One region of the Mesorhizobium sp. M1295 genome, then DNA from elsewhere that is predicted to be linked to it. Evidence: riboswitches for the same ligand, from Rfam matches in the RefSeq annotation. Region 1 holds a riboswitch; each other region holds the start of a gene.

What was found. A riboswitch is a leader RNA that binds a small molecule or an ion and turns the genes downstream of it on or off. The one in region 1 is predicted to bind cobalamin.
Region 2: another riboswitch for cobalamin. It lies ahead of NKH29_RS22275 (ABC transporter ATP-binding protein); the one in region 1 lies ahead of metE (5-methyltetrahydropteroyltriglutamate--homocysteine S-methyltransferase).
Region 3: another riboswitch for cobalamin. It lies ahead of NKH29_RS01415 (CbtB domain-containing protein); the one in region 1 lies ahead of metE (5-methyltetrahydropteroyltriglutamate--homocysteine S-methyltransferase).
Region 4: another riboswitch for cobalamin. It lies ahead of NKH29_RS01230 (DUF1636 family protein); the one in region 1 lies ahead of metE (5-methyltetrahydropteroyltriglutamate--homocysteine S-methyltransferase).

The regions. Positions count from the first base shown of each region.
Region 1 covers NZ_JAMYLU010000029.1:49,925-53,123, forward strand. The annotation lists gene NKH29_RS28550 (hypothetical protein) at 269-523, opposite strand; gene NKH29_RS28555 (hypothetical protein) at 574-1,020, shown strand; cobalamin riboswitch at 1,075-1,275, shown strand; gene metE (5-methyltetrahydropteroyltriglutamate--homocysteine S-methyltransferase) at 1,371-3,199, shown strand, end outside.
Region 2 covers NZ_JAMYLU010000017.1:39,009-42,207, forward strand. The annotation lists gene NKH29_RS22265 (ABC transporter substrate-binding protein) at 22-966, opposite strand; gene NKH29_RS22270 (hypothetical protein) at 963-1,151, opposite strand; gene NKH29_RS22275 (ABC transporter ATP-binding protein) at 1,192-1,746, opposite strand; cobalamin riboswitch at 1,771-1,976, opposite strand; partial or broken gene NKH29_RS22280 (GyrI-like domain-containing protein) at 2,058-2,396, shown strand; gene NKH29_RS22285 (bifunctional helix-turn-helix transcriptional regulator/GNAT family N-acetyltransferase) at 2,434-3,199, opposite strand, start outside.
Region 3 covers NZ_JAMYLU010000001.1:296,570-299,768, forward strand. The annotation lists gene NKH29_RS01410 (aromatic ring-hydroxylating oxygenase subunit alpha) at 1-1,038, opposite strand, end outside; cobalamin riboswitch at 1,179-1,374, shown strand; gene NKH29_RS01415 (CbtB domain-containing protein) at 1,411-1,590, shown strand; gene NKH29_RS01420 (CbtA family protein) at 1,606-2,388, shown strand; gene cobU (bifunctional adenosylcobinamide kinase/adenosylcobinamide-phosphate guanylyltransferase) at 2,381-2,902, shown strand; gene cobO (cob(I)yrinic acid a,c-diamide adenosyltransferase) at 2,904-3,199, shown strand, end outside.
Region 4 covers NZ_JAMYLU010000001.1:260,115-263,313, forward strand. The annotation lists gene NKH29_RS01220 (cobaltochelatase subunit CobN) at 1-557, opposite strand, end outside; gene cobW (cobalamin biosynthesis protein CobW) at 576-1,628, opposite strand; gene NKH29_RS01230 (DUF1636 family protein) at 1,625-2,059, opposite strand; cobalamin riboswitch at 2,098-2,301, opposite strand; gene NKH29_RS01235 (winged helix-turn-helix domain-containing protein) at 2,331-3,199, opposite strand, start outside.

The sequences.
Region 1 (3,199 bases):
TTCAGTACGAGATGACGTTAAGCGTAGGTAGTGGCAGGTAAGAGTGCTCGACCAGAAGCTCAACTGCCTCCTCAATATCGCTGCCGATGTGCCGCAGGACACGTCCACGGGAGCGTGGATAGGCGTGAAGTTCCTGCACTCCACGGTCCGCTCTCCCATCGCCGGTGTGTGCCCGACGCCATCTTGTGGACGAGCTTGGCCGCCTGCACCCGGTTGTATTCCGGCTTGCGGTCCGCCTGGGCGGTCCGCCGCGATGGCTATCTCCATGTCAATCGGCGCCGAACGTTGACTGCCCGCTGCTTTTGATGAATTTGGCGAGGTCCCGCGCATAATCACTCTTGGTCTTCTCCTTGAGGCCCTGTGTCGCGAACTTGTGGTCCAGCAGGGCAAACAGGTCCAAGTCCCCTTCCGCCTGTGGCGCTGGCTTGCCCTCACCGCCCTCGGCTTCCCAATTGGGGACCGCTTCTGCGCGCTGCACCGTGGCGATTGTCCGCCCAAGACGCATCACAAGATCGAACGCCAAACCGTGCGCGTGCACGACGATTTGCCGCTCAGGCCTCATTTGGACAGGACTTGAGCTGGCCCGGTGGTTTGAGCCGGGTTACCTTGAGCCGGTGGGCTGCGAACAAGCAGTTCGAGACATTGGCCTCGATCACTTCGCAACACGCCGCTGCGCCTGGCCTCGGTGTGCTCCCCCCGAAATCGTTGTGTCATATCACCGAGGGCATCACGGCCAACAGCTTCCACATGGGCAACAGCCTCGCCATTGAGCCGAATATGGTCGCGAGCAGATCACCAAGCGGTCGGAACCTCGGAGCCGAAGTTCGACGCCGAGGTGGTTCGCATGATGCGCTAAGCAGCACCACGGCGCTTGCCGGTATGTTTGCTGCCGGCAGCCGACGAACTCCTATCCTCCTGGACAAGGGCGCCGTGCGTCATCGCTTTGATTTACCGGCCGCTCAAGGCTTCCACAGTTTTCGCTTTCGAGGCGACCTTTGGAACATGCCAACGGAAATTTAACATAACGACATAAACATTTCTTTATGCGGCGTTGACAAAGAAGCGAACTGCTGTAATTGTCTCCCGCGTCGTGGTTCTCCGTACGGCGCTGCCGCAGCGGAGCTAAGAGGGAAGCCGGTGCGATGCCGGCGCTGCCCCCGCAACTGTTAGCGGCGAGCCAACCCCACTCATGTCACTGAGGCGAATAGCCTTGGGAAGACGGGTAGAGGCTATGACCCCGCGAGCCAGGAGACCTGCCACGGCGAATTACGTCCACGGGCGGGGTGTCTCGGTGGCCGCTGCAGCCTGGCGTTCGTGCCGGCCTGCTAGCGCCTTCCTTGTCACCGACGCCCCAACCATCGGGGTCTGGCATGACTGTCTCTCAGCAAATTCCTGTAGCAACGCTCGGCGTGCCCCGCTTCGGTCGTCGGCGAGAACTGAAATTCGCGCTTGAAAGCTACTGGTCCGGAAAATCGTCCGCTGCCGACCTTCTCACGACCGCGAAGGCGCTCCGTGCCGCTAGCTGGGAGGAGCAGCACGATCGCGGCGTGTCGAAAATCCCGTCGAACGACTTCTCGCTCTACGACCATGTGCTCGACACCGCAGCCATGGTCGGCGCCGTTCCATCCCGTTACGGCTGGAATAGCGGCGAGGTTCCACTTGACATCTACTTCGCAATGGCGCGGGGCAACCAGGGTCAGACGGAGGATTGTCGACACGCTGGTCACCAGCAGGCGGCTCATCGGTCTGATGTAACCGCGATGGAAATGACCAAGTGGTTTGACACCAACTATCACTACATTGTGCCGGAACTCAACGATGATCAGACGTTCGCCCTCTCGTCGACGAAACCGGTCGATTACTTCATCGAGGCTAAAGCTCTCGGCGTTCACACACGCCCAGTCATCCTTGGACCGATCACCTTCCTCAAGCTGGCGAAATCGCCTGCCGAAGGATTCGATCCCATCGCGCTCCTGCCGCGGCTGCTGCCCGTCTACGAGCAACTCCTGCAGAGGCTGAAGCTGTCTGGAGCCGACTGGGTGCAGATCGATGAGCCAGCGCTTGTCCTCGATCTGAACCTGAACGAACGAGCTGCGTTCGAATTCGCCTATGGCCAGCTGTCGAAAGCCGCGCCCGAGCTGAAGATCATGCTGGCTACCTATTTCGGGCCGCTGGGAGACAATCTCGAAACCGCGGTTTCTCTGCCCCTGGCCGGGCTGCATATTGATCTCGTGCGCGCTCCCGAGCAGCTGGAAACGGTGGGTCGGCTCGCACCGAAGGATCTGGTGCTCTCGCTTGGCTTGATCGATGGCCGCAACGTCTGGCGTGCGAACCTGCCCGCCATTCTCGACCGCATCAAACCGATCGTCGCCGGCTGGCCCTTGGACCGCGTCGAGATCGCGCCTTCTTGCTCGATGCTGCATGTGCCGATCGACCTCCGCATGGAGACGGAACTCGACGCGGACATCAGGTCGTGGCTCGCCTTCGCGGCCCAGAAGACCGACGAGTTGGTGTTGCTTGCCCGGGCCCTGTCCCAAGGCAGGGATGCGGTGGCAGGCGCGTTGAAAGCGTCTGCCGAGGCTGCCGCCACTCGCGTGACATCCACGAAGATCCATGACCCGCTGGTTGAGGGGCGGATCGCCAGCATTGACGACAGCATGAAGCGACGAGAGAGCGCTTTTGCCGAGCGCTCCAGAGTCCAGGCCGGCACGCTCGGGCTGCCGCCGTTCCCGACGACGACCATCGGGTCCTTCCCGCAGACGCCGCAGGTACGCAGGGCGCGGGCCGCTCATGCGAAGGACCAGCTGAGCTATGTCGACTACGAGACCTTCCTGAAGAAGGAGATCGAGGCTGCAATTCGCTGGCAGGAAGAGATCGGGCTGGACGTGCTGGTGCACGGTGAGTTCGAACGAAACGACATGGTACAGCATTTCGGCGAGCAGCTGTCCGGCTTCGCCTTCACCCAGCATGCCTGGGTGCAGAGCTATGGGTCGCGTTACGTGCGCCCCCCCATCATCTTCGGCGACGTATCGAGGCCCAATCCGATGACGCTGCGCTGGTGGCAGTTCGCCCAGTCGCTTACGGAAAACCCTGTGAAGGGAATGCTCACAGGCCCAGTGACCATTCTCAACTGGTCATTTGTTCGCGACGACGTACCCCGCTCCGAAGCATGCCGCCAGATCGCGCTCGCCATCCGCGA
Region 2 (3,199 bases), on a different contig from region 1:
CGAACGCTCTCTGGCGCAAGCTCAGAAAGCTTCCGGGTGCATCGCCCTGGCGATCTTGCCGATCGCCTCGATGTTGGCAGGCCCAGGCGTCAGTTCGGCATAGCGCAGCGCAATGAAGTGCTCATTTTTGACCGCCTCAGTCTCCTTCATCGCCGGATGAGCTTTCAGGAAATCGAGCAGTTTTCTGTAGCCGCCGTCCTGGTAGTCGAGCAGGATAAGAAATTGCGGATTGCGGGCCGCCACCGTCTCCCAATCCGTATTGCCCCAGCTCGTCGGCATGTCGGCCATGATGTTGTCGCCGCCGGCTGCGGCGATCATGGCGCTGGGGATCGCGAACTTGCCTGATGTGAAGGGTTTGTCTTCGCCGGAGTCGTAAAGAAACACACGCGTTCCCGTGCGGTCGCCGATCTTTGCCGTGATATCGGCGAGCTGCGCCTTCCAGTTCGAAACAAGCTTTCCCGCCTCCGCCTCCTTGCCAAAAATCTTGCCCAGCTTTTCGACATCACCATAGAGCAGGTCCATCGAGGCTGCGGGGCGGTTCTGGTCGAGATGGACGCAACTTTCCGTCGGCACCAGCGTCTTGATACCGTGCGGGGCCAGCGTATCGGGCGTCACCTCGCCGCCAGGCTTCATGCCGTAATACCAGCCGGCGAAGAAGAAATCGGGCTCGACGGCGACGAGGTTTTCGAGGGTCGGGTATTTCGGCGCGAGTTCCGGGATCGCGCCCTGCTCGGCCTTGAATTCCGGACCGACCTTATACCATCCGGTGATGCCGGTCAGGCCGACGATCGATGGTTGCAGCCCCAGCGCGAAGGCCATCTCCGCCATGTTCAGATCTTGGATGACGGCGCGCTTCGGCGCGGCGTCGAACGTCAGCGGCGTGCCGCAGCTATCAACGGTTACCGGGAAAGCGAAGGCGGTCTGGGCAAGTAGGAGGGAGGCAAAAGACAGTACGAGGCGTTTCACGGATGTTGCTCCTTGGTCAAATCGGGATGTGAAGAGGCGCGGTTCGGAACGTCGAAGACCGTGAGTTCGCGGTCTTCGGTGGGATGGCGCAGCCAAAGCACGTCAACGCCGAAAATCTCGCGGATCAACTTCTTGGTCAGCGCCTCGCGCGGACTGGCAAGTGCCTGCAGGCGGGCCTCGTTCATCACCGCGACCCTGGTGGCAAATGGCGTGACAAGCGACAGATCATTGAAGCACCGCCACGACGGTCATGCCAAACTGCGATACGAGTTCGAGAAGGTCGCTGCGGGCGCGCGGATCGAGATGATTGGTCGGTTCATCGAGGAACAGGATTTTGGGCTCCTGGGCGATGGCGCGCGCCAACTGGGCGCGTTGCCGCTCGCCACCGGATAGCGAGCCGATCGTGCGGCCGAGCAGCGGCAGCAGGCCGGTTCTGCGAAGTGCTTCAATGACGATGTCGCGTTGCTCGCTCCACCGACGCAAGCCGGCATGCGGGACGCGCCCAAGCTCGACGTAGTCGATCACGGCAAGCCGCGGATCAGGCTGATCGGTCTGGCCAACGACCGCCATGTGCAGTGCCCGCTCGGCGGCCGAAAACCTCTCCAGCCGGCGTCCGGAAAATCTCACATCTCCCGCGCTTGGCCGCAGCGTACCGCATAGCATGCGCAGCAGCGTCGTCTTGCCGGCGCCGTTGGGGCCGATGATGGCGAGGCGGTCGCCCGCCGCTACCGAAAGGCTCACCGCGCTTACCAGGCACCGGCCGACACGACCGATGTCCACGTTTCCTCCCGGCACACCCCGTCCGGTCAACTCATGCTGATGGCAGGTCTCCTGGCTCGCGGGTCTTTGCGCCATCCTGCCTTCCCAGCCTTGCCGGCCAGTGGCATTTCGGATTTTGCTCGCCGCTTACAGTTGCGGGGGGCAGCCACGGCCTCGATCCAAAGGATCTCACCGTGTTCCCTTTTCACCCCTTGCCTTGCGACTCGGGGACCATCAGTCAGCCACCCTAGTTTTCCGCCAATCACAGCGCAATAAGTCTTGTCAGAAGGAGCCATATAGACCTCGTGATGTAATAACGTTACATTTAAAAGGACATTCCTGGCGAGATCGGCGACGTCGCCTATGGCGTCTGCGTCAACGGCGACAACGCCGGCAATTTCGACTACATCGCTGGCGTCGAAGTGTCCGATTTTTCGGACCTGCCGAGGGAGTTTTGGCGTGTGCGCGTGCCGGCGCAGAAATACGGCGTGTTCGCCCATCGTGACCATATCTCGACCATCCGCCGCACGGTCAACACGATCTGGAACAAATGGCTGCCAGCCTCTGGGCACGAGATCGCCGATGCGCCGGAATTCGAGCGTTACGGCCCCGAATTTGATCCGCGCAGCGGCAATGGCGGGCTGGAAATCTGGATACCGATCAAAGGGTGAGGCACGGCAGGCCGACGCCGAAGCGCCGGAAGCGCTGCTACAGTTCCAGGTTCCAGTTCTGGCCGACCAGATCCCTGCCGAAGGAATGGTGGCACTCCTCGTTGGTCAATTTAAAGCCCACAGACTCATAGATGTGGCGGGCGGCGGCGAGCACGTCGTTGGTCCACAGCGTCAGTGTCCTGTAACCCGTGGCGCGGCAAAAGCCGATACATTCCTCGACCAGCCGCTTGCCGATGCCGAGACCTCGCGCCGAGGGCTCGACGTAGAGCAGGCGCAATTTCGCCACCGCGTCCGACTGGCGCACGACGAAGACGGAGCCGACGACCTCGCCTTCCCGCTCGGCGATCCAGCTGCGTTCCCATTTCGGATCGAAGGATTTGACGAATGTGCCGAGGATTTCAGCGACCAGCGCCTCATAGGTTTCGTCCCAGCCATATTCCTGCGCGTAGAGCAGGCCCTGGCGATGGATGATCCAGCCGATGTCGCCGACCTGCAGAGGCCGCAGCGTGTAGGGAATGTTGGGTTCGGCGGTCGCGCCCAGCAGACGCTGCACCGTCTGCATGGCCTTGACCAGCCTGTCCTGTTCGGGAACCGAAAGCCGGTCGAGCAATGCCGCGACCTGGTCGTGCGAGCCCTGGTTCAGCGGCGCGAAAGCCTGCCGCCCGGCCTTGGTCAGGGCGATCGACGAACGCCTTGCATCCGCCTCGATCGTGGCGCGCTCGACCAGATGACGTTCCTCGAATTTCTTCAGCAGCCGGCTGAGATAACCGGGATCGAGGCCGAGATCGCGCCCAAGGTCCGTG
Region 3 (3,199 bases), on a different contig from region 1:
TTCCTCCAGCACCTGGGTACCGAAGGCGACGATGTTGTCGATATCCGCAGCCGGATCGACGAGCGCTTCGGGCGAAAAAAGCCATTCGGCGGTGAGTTCGGTCTGCTCCGGCCCAAGCGGCACCAGCCGCACGGTCCTGACATAGTCGACATGGCCGACGACGAACATCGACGGCAAGTTGGTGGCATAGGTCTGCCCGGCAGCACGCTCGGCCGGCGTCAGGCTCGAAAAGACCGAGCCGTGGACGCGCCCGTCGCGCGACCAGGTTTCGGCCCCGGCCCGCAAGCCGCCGGCAAATTCCGGCGCGTCATTGTCGGCGTGGCGCGCCCATTCGGGGTCGTCGTGCCGGCCCATCAGGCCGCGGCCATAGATCGGCACCAGCCGCGACAGGTCCTTGTGGACGCCAGGGCAGTGCAGGCACTCGTTGAAGTTCTCCCAAAATATCTTCCAGTTGCAGTTCATAACCTTGCGCAGCACATGGCCGCTCAGCAGCGTTTCCAGCGGCCAGTTGGCGAGGTTGCCGGATGCCGGATCGAAGGATGTTTCAGCCGAACCGGCAGCGTCTTGCGCGAGGTTGACTAAAACGAAACCGCGCCACACCGAAAGCGCGACGCGGTAGAGCGGATGATCGGCCTTGTCGAAACCGTCCGGCAGCGATTTCGACGGCACGCGCACCAGATCGCCGCGCAGCGAATAGGACCAGGCGTGGTAGGGGCAGGTGATGAGCCGCGCCTTCAGCCGTCCTTCGCTCTGCTGGCAAAGCTGCGAGCCGCGATGCCGGCAGGTGTTGTGAAAGGCGCGCAATTCGCCGGTCTCGTCGCGCAGCACGACGACCTCCTGCGTGCCTATGCGAAACGTCCTGAAAGCCAGCGGATGGGCAAGGTCGGCCTCGCGGCAGACCAGCAGCCAATTGCGATACCAGATGGCCTCGAGATCGCGCTGATAGCCTGCGATGTCCCAATAGGCCGATGACGGCAGCGTCGGCTCGGCCCGCGTCAGGCCGTTATAGGGACCGCGCTCATTCGGGCTGGGTTGCATGCCGGCTTCCTCCCCATCCGCCAGCCGACACCCGGCTGTGAGAATTGTCAATTGCGGCGCCGGCCGGCGAGCTTGGCGAGGCGGCGCATTCGCCACACGATCCGGCGGAATTTGGTTTGCCGGGCGCGGCGATTCTGCCTATAGTCGCTGATGTCGTCGGTTCCGTTTGGAACCAAGAGGGAATGCGGTGCGGGCGAAATTCTTGCCCAATGCCGTGGCTGCCCCCGCAACTGTGTGCGGTAGTCCTCTCCATATGCCACTGAAGATTTTCTTCGGGAAGGTGGGGAAGGGCGCTGATCCGCGAGCCAGGAGACCTGCCGGCGACAGGAAACTGACTTCTATGCCCTCGGGTGGAGGGCGAAAGGACAAGACATGAATACCGCTTCCGTCTCGCTCGGCGCTTCCGTCTCCTCGCAGTCGCGTTTCATGCAGCTGGCGCTTGCTGCATTCCTCGGCATTTTCGTCATGGGCTTTGTCGGCTTCTCGCACATCGATGCGGTCCACAATGCCGCCCACGACTATCGCCACTCGATGGGCTTTCCCTGCCACTGACAAGGGGCTGACATCATGACACTGTTTCGCAACGTCGTGTTCATCGCGGCGATCGCAGGGCTCGTGGCCGGCGTCGTTCTCGCCTGCATGCAGGCCTATGCCACGGTGCCGCTGATCCTGAAGGCGGAAGTCTACGAACAGGCCGGCGGCGGCCATGACCATGCCGCGGCACCTGCGGCACCGGTCGAAAACGCCGGGGGCACGATGGCTATAAGCAGCGCCGCGCCGGCACCGGCTGAAGCAATGGCTCCGGCGGAGGACGAAGGCTGGGCGCCGGCCGACGGTTTCGAACGTTTTGCCTTCAGCGTCGTTGCCAATATCGTCACCGGCATCGGCTTCGCGTTGGTCCTGGTTGCGGTTTCGGAGTTCGCCGGCGGCATCGGCAATTGGCGCCAGGGCCTGTTCTGGGGGCTTGCCGGCTTTGCCGTGTTCACGCTGGCGCCGGGCCTCGGCCTGCCGCCGGAATTGCCGGCAATGCCGGCGGCCGACCTTGTCCAACGCCAGATCTGGTGGTGGGCAACGGTGGTGGCGACCGCCGCCGGTCTCGGCCTGCTCGCCTTCCGCAGATCGCTGCCGCTGGCGGTCCTTGCGGTGGCGTTGATGGTGGCGCCGCATATTGTCGGCGCGCCGCAGCCCGACAGCTTCGAGACGACAATCCCGGAAGGCCTGCATCATCAGTTCGTGGTGGCGGTGACGCTGACCAATCTGGTGTTCTGGCTGGTGCTCGGCGCGGTCGTCGGCGTGGTGCGCGGCCGCTTCACCGGCACGGCGACCAGCCTGCGCGACAGCTTTGCCTGACCGCGCTGCCGGGGCGCTGACCCTGATCATCGGCGGTGCGCGCTCCGGCAAGAGCGTGCATGCCGAGAGGCTGGTGAGTGCCTGTCCGGCGCCATGGAGCTATATCGCGACGGCGCAAGCCTATGACGAGGAGATGCGCGAACGGATCGCGCTGCACCGCTCGCGCCGCAGCGCCGGCTGGACGACCATCGAGGCGCCGCTCGACCTTGCCGGCGCGATCGAGGCACTGCCTGACGGCCAGCCGGTGCTGATCGATTGCCTGACGCTGTGGCTGACCAACCATATGCTGGCCGAACATGATGTCGAGGCCGAATGCCGAAGGCTGGCAGATGTGCTGTCGCGGCCGCGTGGACCCTGGTTCGTGGTGTCCAACGAGGTCGGCCAGGGCATCGTGCCGGAGAATGCGCTGGCAAGACGGTTTCGCGACGCGGCCGGCCGGTTGAACCAGGACGTTGCCGCCGTCGCTGACACCGTGCTTTTGATGGTGGCGGGGCTGCCGCTCAGGGTGAAATGACATGGCTGATACCGACCACATCGATCCCAAGGACGAGGAACGCCACCGCGCGAAGATGGCCAAGCGCAAGGCGGTGCAGGACGCCGAGGTTGCAGCCAAGACGGTCGAGAAAGGGCTGTTGATCGTCAACACCGGTCCGGGCAAGGGCAAGACCACGGCCGCCTTCGGGCTGGCGCTCAGAATGCTCGGCTACGGCAAGCGCGTCGGCGTCGTCCAGTTCATCAAAGGCAAATGGCACACCGGCGAGAAGGATGCTTTTGCCTGCTTCGGCGACCGCGTCGTCTGGCACGCCATGGG
Region 4 (3,199 bases), on a different contig from region 1:
ACGCCGCGTCCCGGCTCGTAAAATCCCGCCTTTGGCACGCTGACAGGTTCAGCGACCGCCGCACCCGATCCGGCGAGACTTGCCAACCTCTGCACCAGCGCCGTCATATTCGCCGGGCCACCTTCGCGGAAATAGTCGAGCAGACCATCAAGTTCCTGGCGCGGCAGCGTCGAGCCTTCGATCAGCCGCAAATCCTCGTCGTGGCTCTCGCCCGGTAGGAGCGCCAGCTTAATACCGCGATTTCGCGCGACAACGGCAAGCTGGTCGCAGCCGTAGCGCCACCAGTCGTAACCGCCGAGGATGCGGACCAGGACGACCTTGGCGTGGCGGGCGACGCTGTCGATCCAGAGGTCGACGGACATCGGGTGGCGCAGGTCGCGCAAGGCGGCGAGCCGCATTGACGGCAGGCGGTCCGCATCTGCCTTCCACGCCGCCGCCAGCCCGGCGAGGTCGCTGTCGGTGAAGGACAGCGCCACGACATCCGCAGGCGTTTGCCTGAGATCGACAGGCTCGGCGAGATCGTCGAGCGAGGCGGATGTGGTGGTGAGGATGTGCATCGCGGCTCGTACCTGGGATCAGCCGGCGAGGATACGCTCGATCGCCGGGCGGTTCAGCCCTTTCAGGCCGATGACGACGAGGCGCGAGCGGCGATCGTCTTCAGCGGTCCAGGCGCGGTCGTAATAGTGGTTGACGCGCGGACCGACGGCCTGCAGCAAGAGCCGCATCGGCTTGCCGCCGACGTCGACGAAACCCTTGACGCGCAATACGTTTTCTTCCTCCGCCGCCGTGGCGACGCGTTGTGCCAGCTCGTCCGGGTCGGACACCGACGCAATGTCGATGACGAACGAGTCAAAGTCGTCATGTTCGTGGTCGAGCTCGTCGTCGTGATGGGTCTTGCGGTTCTCGATGTCGTCCTCGACGGCGAGACCAAGGCCGAGCAGCACCGACGGATCGACCTTGCCTTGCGAGGTCGGCACGATCTTCACCGCCCGCGCAACATGCTTGCCGATGACGGCATTGGCGCGCGCCGCGCCGGCTGCGTCCAGCAGGTCGCTCTTCGACAGGATGATCAGGTCGGCACAAGCGAGCTGGTCTTCGAACACCTCCTCGACAGGATCGTCATGGTCGAGCGTCTCGTCCTGCGCGCGCTGCGCCTGCAGGGCGTCCATGTCGTTGGCAACGCGGCCATCAGCCAGCGCCGGCCCGTCGACGACGGCGATGACGCCATCGACCGTGACGCGGCTTTTCACCGACGGCCACTGGAAGGCCTGGACCAGCGGCTTGGGCAGGGCCAGCCCGGACGTCTCGATCAGGATGTGGTCGACCTTCGGCGTCAGCGACAGGATCTGGTCGAGCGCGGGGACAAAGTCGTCGGCGACAGTGCAGCAGATGCAGCCATTGGCCAGCTCGACGATGTTTTCCTCGGGGCAAGTGTCGATGCCGCAGCCCTTCAGGATCTCGCCGTCGATGCCGATATCGCCGAACTCGTTGACGATGATGGCCAGGCGCTTGCCTTTGGCGTTTTCGAGCAAATGGCGGATCAGCGTCGTCTTGCCGGCGCCGAGAAAGCCGGTGACGACGGTGCAGGGGACGCGCGAAACGTTGGCGGCCGAATCTGGGGAAGTCATATCAAGTCCTTCAAAAGGTCGAGGGGAGGGATGCGGGCAACCAAGCCGCGCTTCAGGCAATCGGGACGGCCGCGCCACGGAATGAGGCCGTCCGTCGAAGTAGCGAACAGCTTTGCCCCCGTCACCAGATCGGTGCCGCTGGTCGTGGTCAGGTCGCCGAAGACATAGCTCCAGCAGCCGTCGCGCAGCATCGCGGCGCTGAGCCGGCGCTTGCAATTGCCGAGGCATTCGACGGTGCGGATTTTAATGTTTTCGCTGGAAGCGGCGCGGCGCGTGTGCTCGGCGAGCAGTTCGCCGGCGCGGGGATAAGCGTCCGAACCGGTCTCGTCACGGCAGGACGAGCAGACGATGACGGTAACGCCGGCCGGGGAATCACCATAGCCGGACAATAAATCCGCTGTCTCAGCCGGAAAACTGCTGTCGCGTTCCAAATCAGGCTCCTTGCCCGGAAAACCCGCCAGGCGATCGGATTCTTATGTCCTAGACGGCAGGTCTCCTGGCTCGCGGGTCATCGCCTGGGTGCCGCCTTCCCGGGAATATCCCAGTGGTTTTCGGCCTTGGCTCGTCGCTTACAGTTGCGGGGACAGCCGCGGATTTGAAATCGAGATTTCGCACCGCATTCCCTCTTGGCCCTTGCCGTTGCGGGCAGGGGACCGTCTGGAACGGATTTAGGCTTGTGAAGGCAGTCGTGTCAACGCACGTCTATGACGCGGCGATATCTGCGAGCGGCTGGCCGAGGTCGCCGGCAGCCGTCACCTCGATGCGCTCGAGCCCGAGCCAACCCTGCATCTGCTTCAATTCCTCGAAAAGGGCGGCGGCAGTTTGCGGCGGGGCGCCGGGCTCCGAATAGGCGGCATGGACGCGCAATACGCCGGCCGGGCGGTCGGCCCTGAGGTCGACGCGCCCGACGATGCTGTCGCCGAGCAGGAACGGCAGCACATAATAGCCATACTGGCGCTTTTCGGCCGGCGTGTAGATCTCGATGCGGTAGTGGAAGTCGAACAACCGCTCGGTGCGCGACCGCTCGAAGACGACGGGATCGAACGGCGCAAGCAAGGCGCGCGCCTCGATCCTGCGCGGCAAACGGGCGTCCTTGTGGAGATAGGCTGTTTTGCTCCAGCCTTCGACGCTCACCGGCAACAGGTCGCCAGCCTCGACCAGTTCCTCGATGCGGCCCTTGATGTCGGCGGGCGAGAGGCGGAAATAGTCGCGCAGATCGCCCGCCGTGGCGACGCCATGGGCGCGGGCGGAGATGCGCAGCAGTTCGCGGTGGGCGTCCGCGGGGGACGGAACTGGCAAAGCGAGTACCGTTGGCGGCAGCACGCGCTCCGGCAGATCGTAGAACCGCTCGAAACCACGCCGGTGCGCCGTGGTGATGCGGCCCGCCCAGAACAGCCATTCGAAGGCATGCTTGGCATGGCTCCAGCCCCACCAGCCGCCCGAGCCCTTCTGGCCTTCGAAAGCCGACGCCGCGATCGGGCCTCGTTCAGCGACCTCGCGATAGATGTCCTCAATGTAGGCGGCGTGCTCGCGGCCCCATTTTGCCAGTCCGCTGTACATTTCCTCGCCGC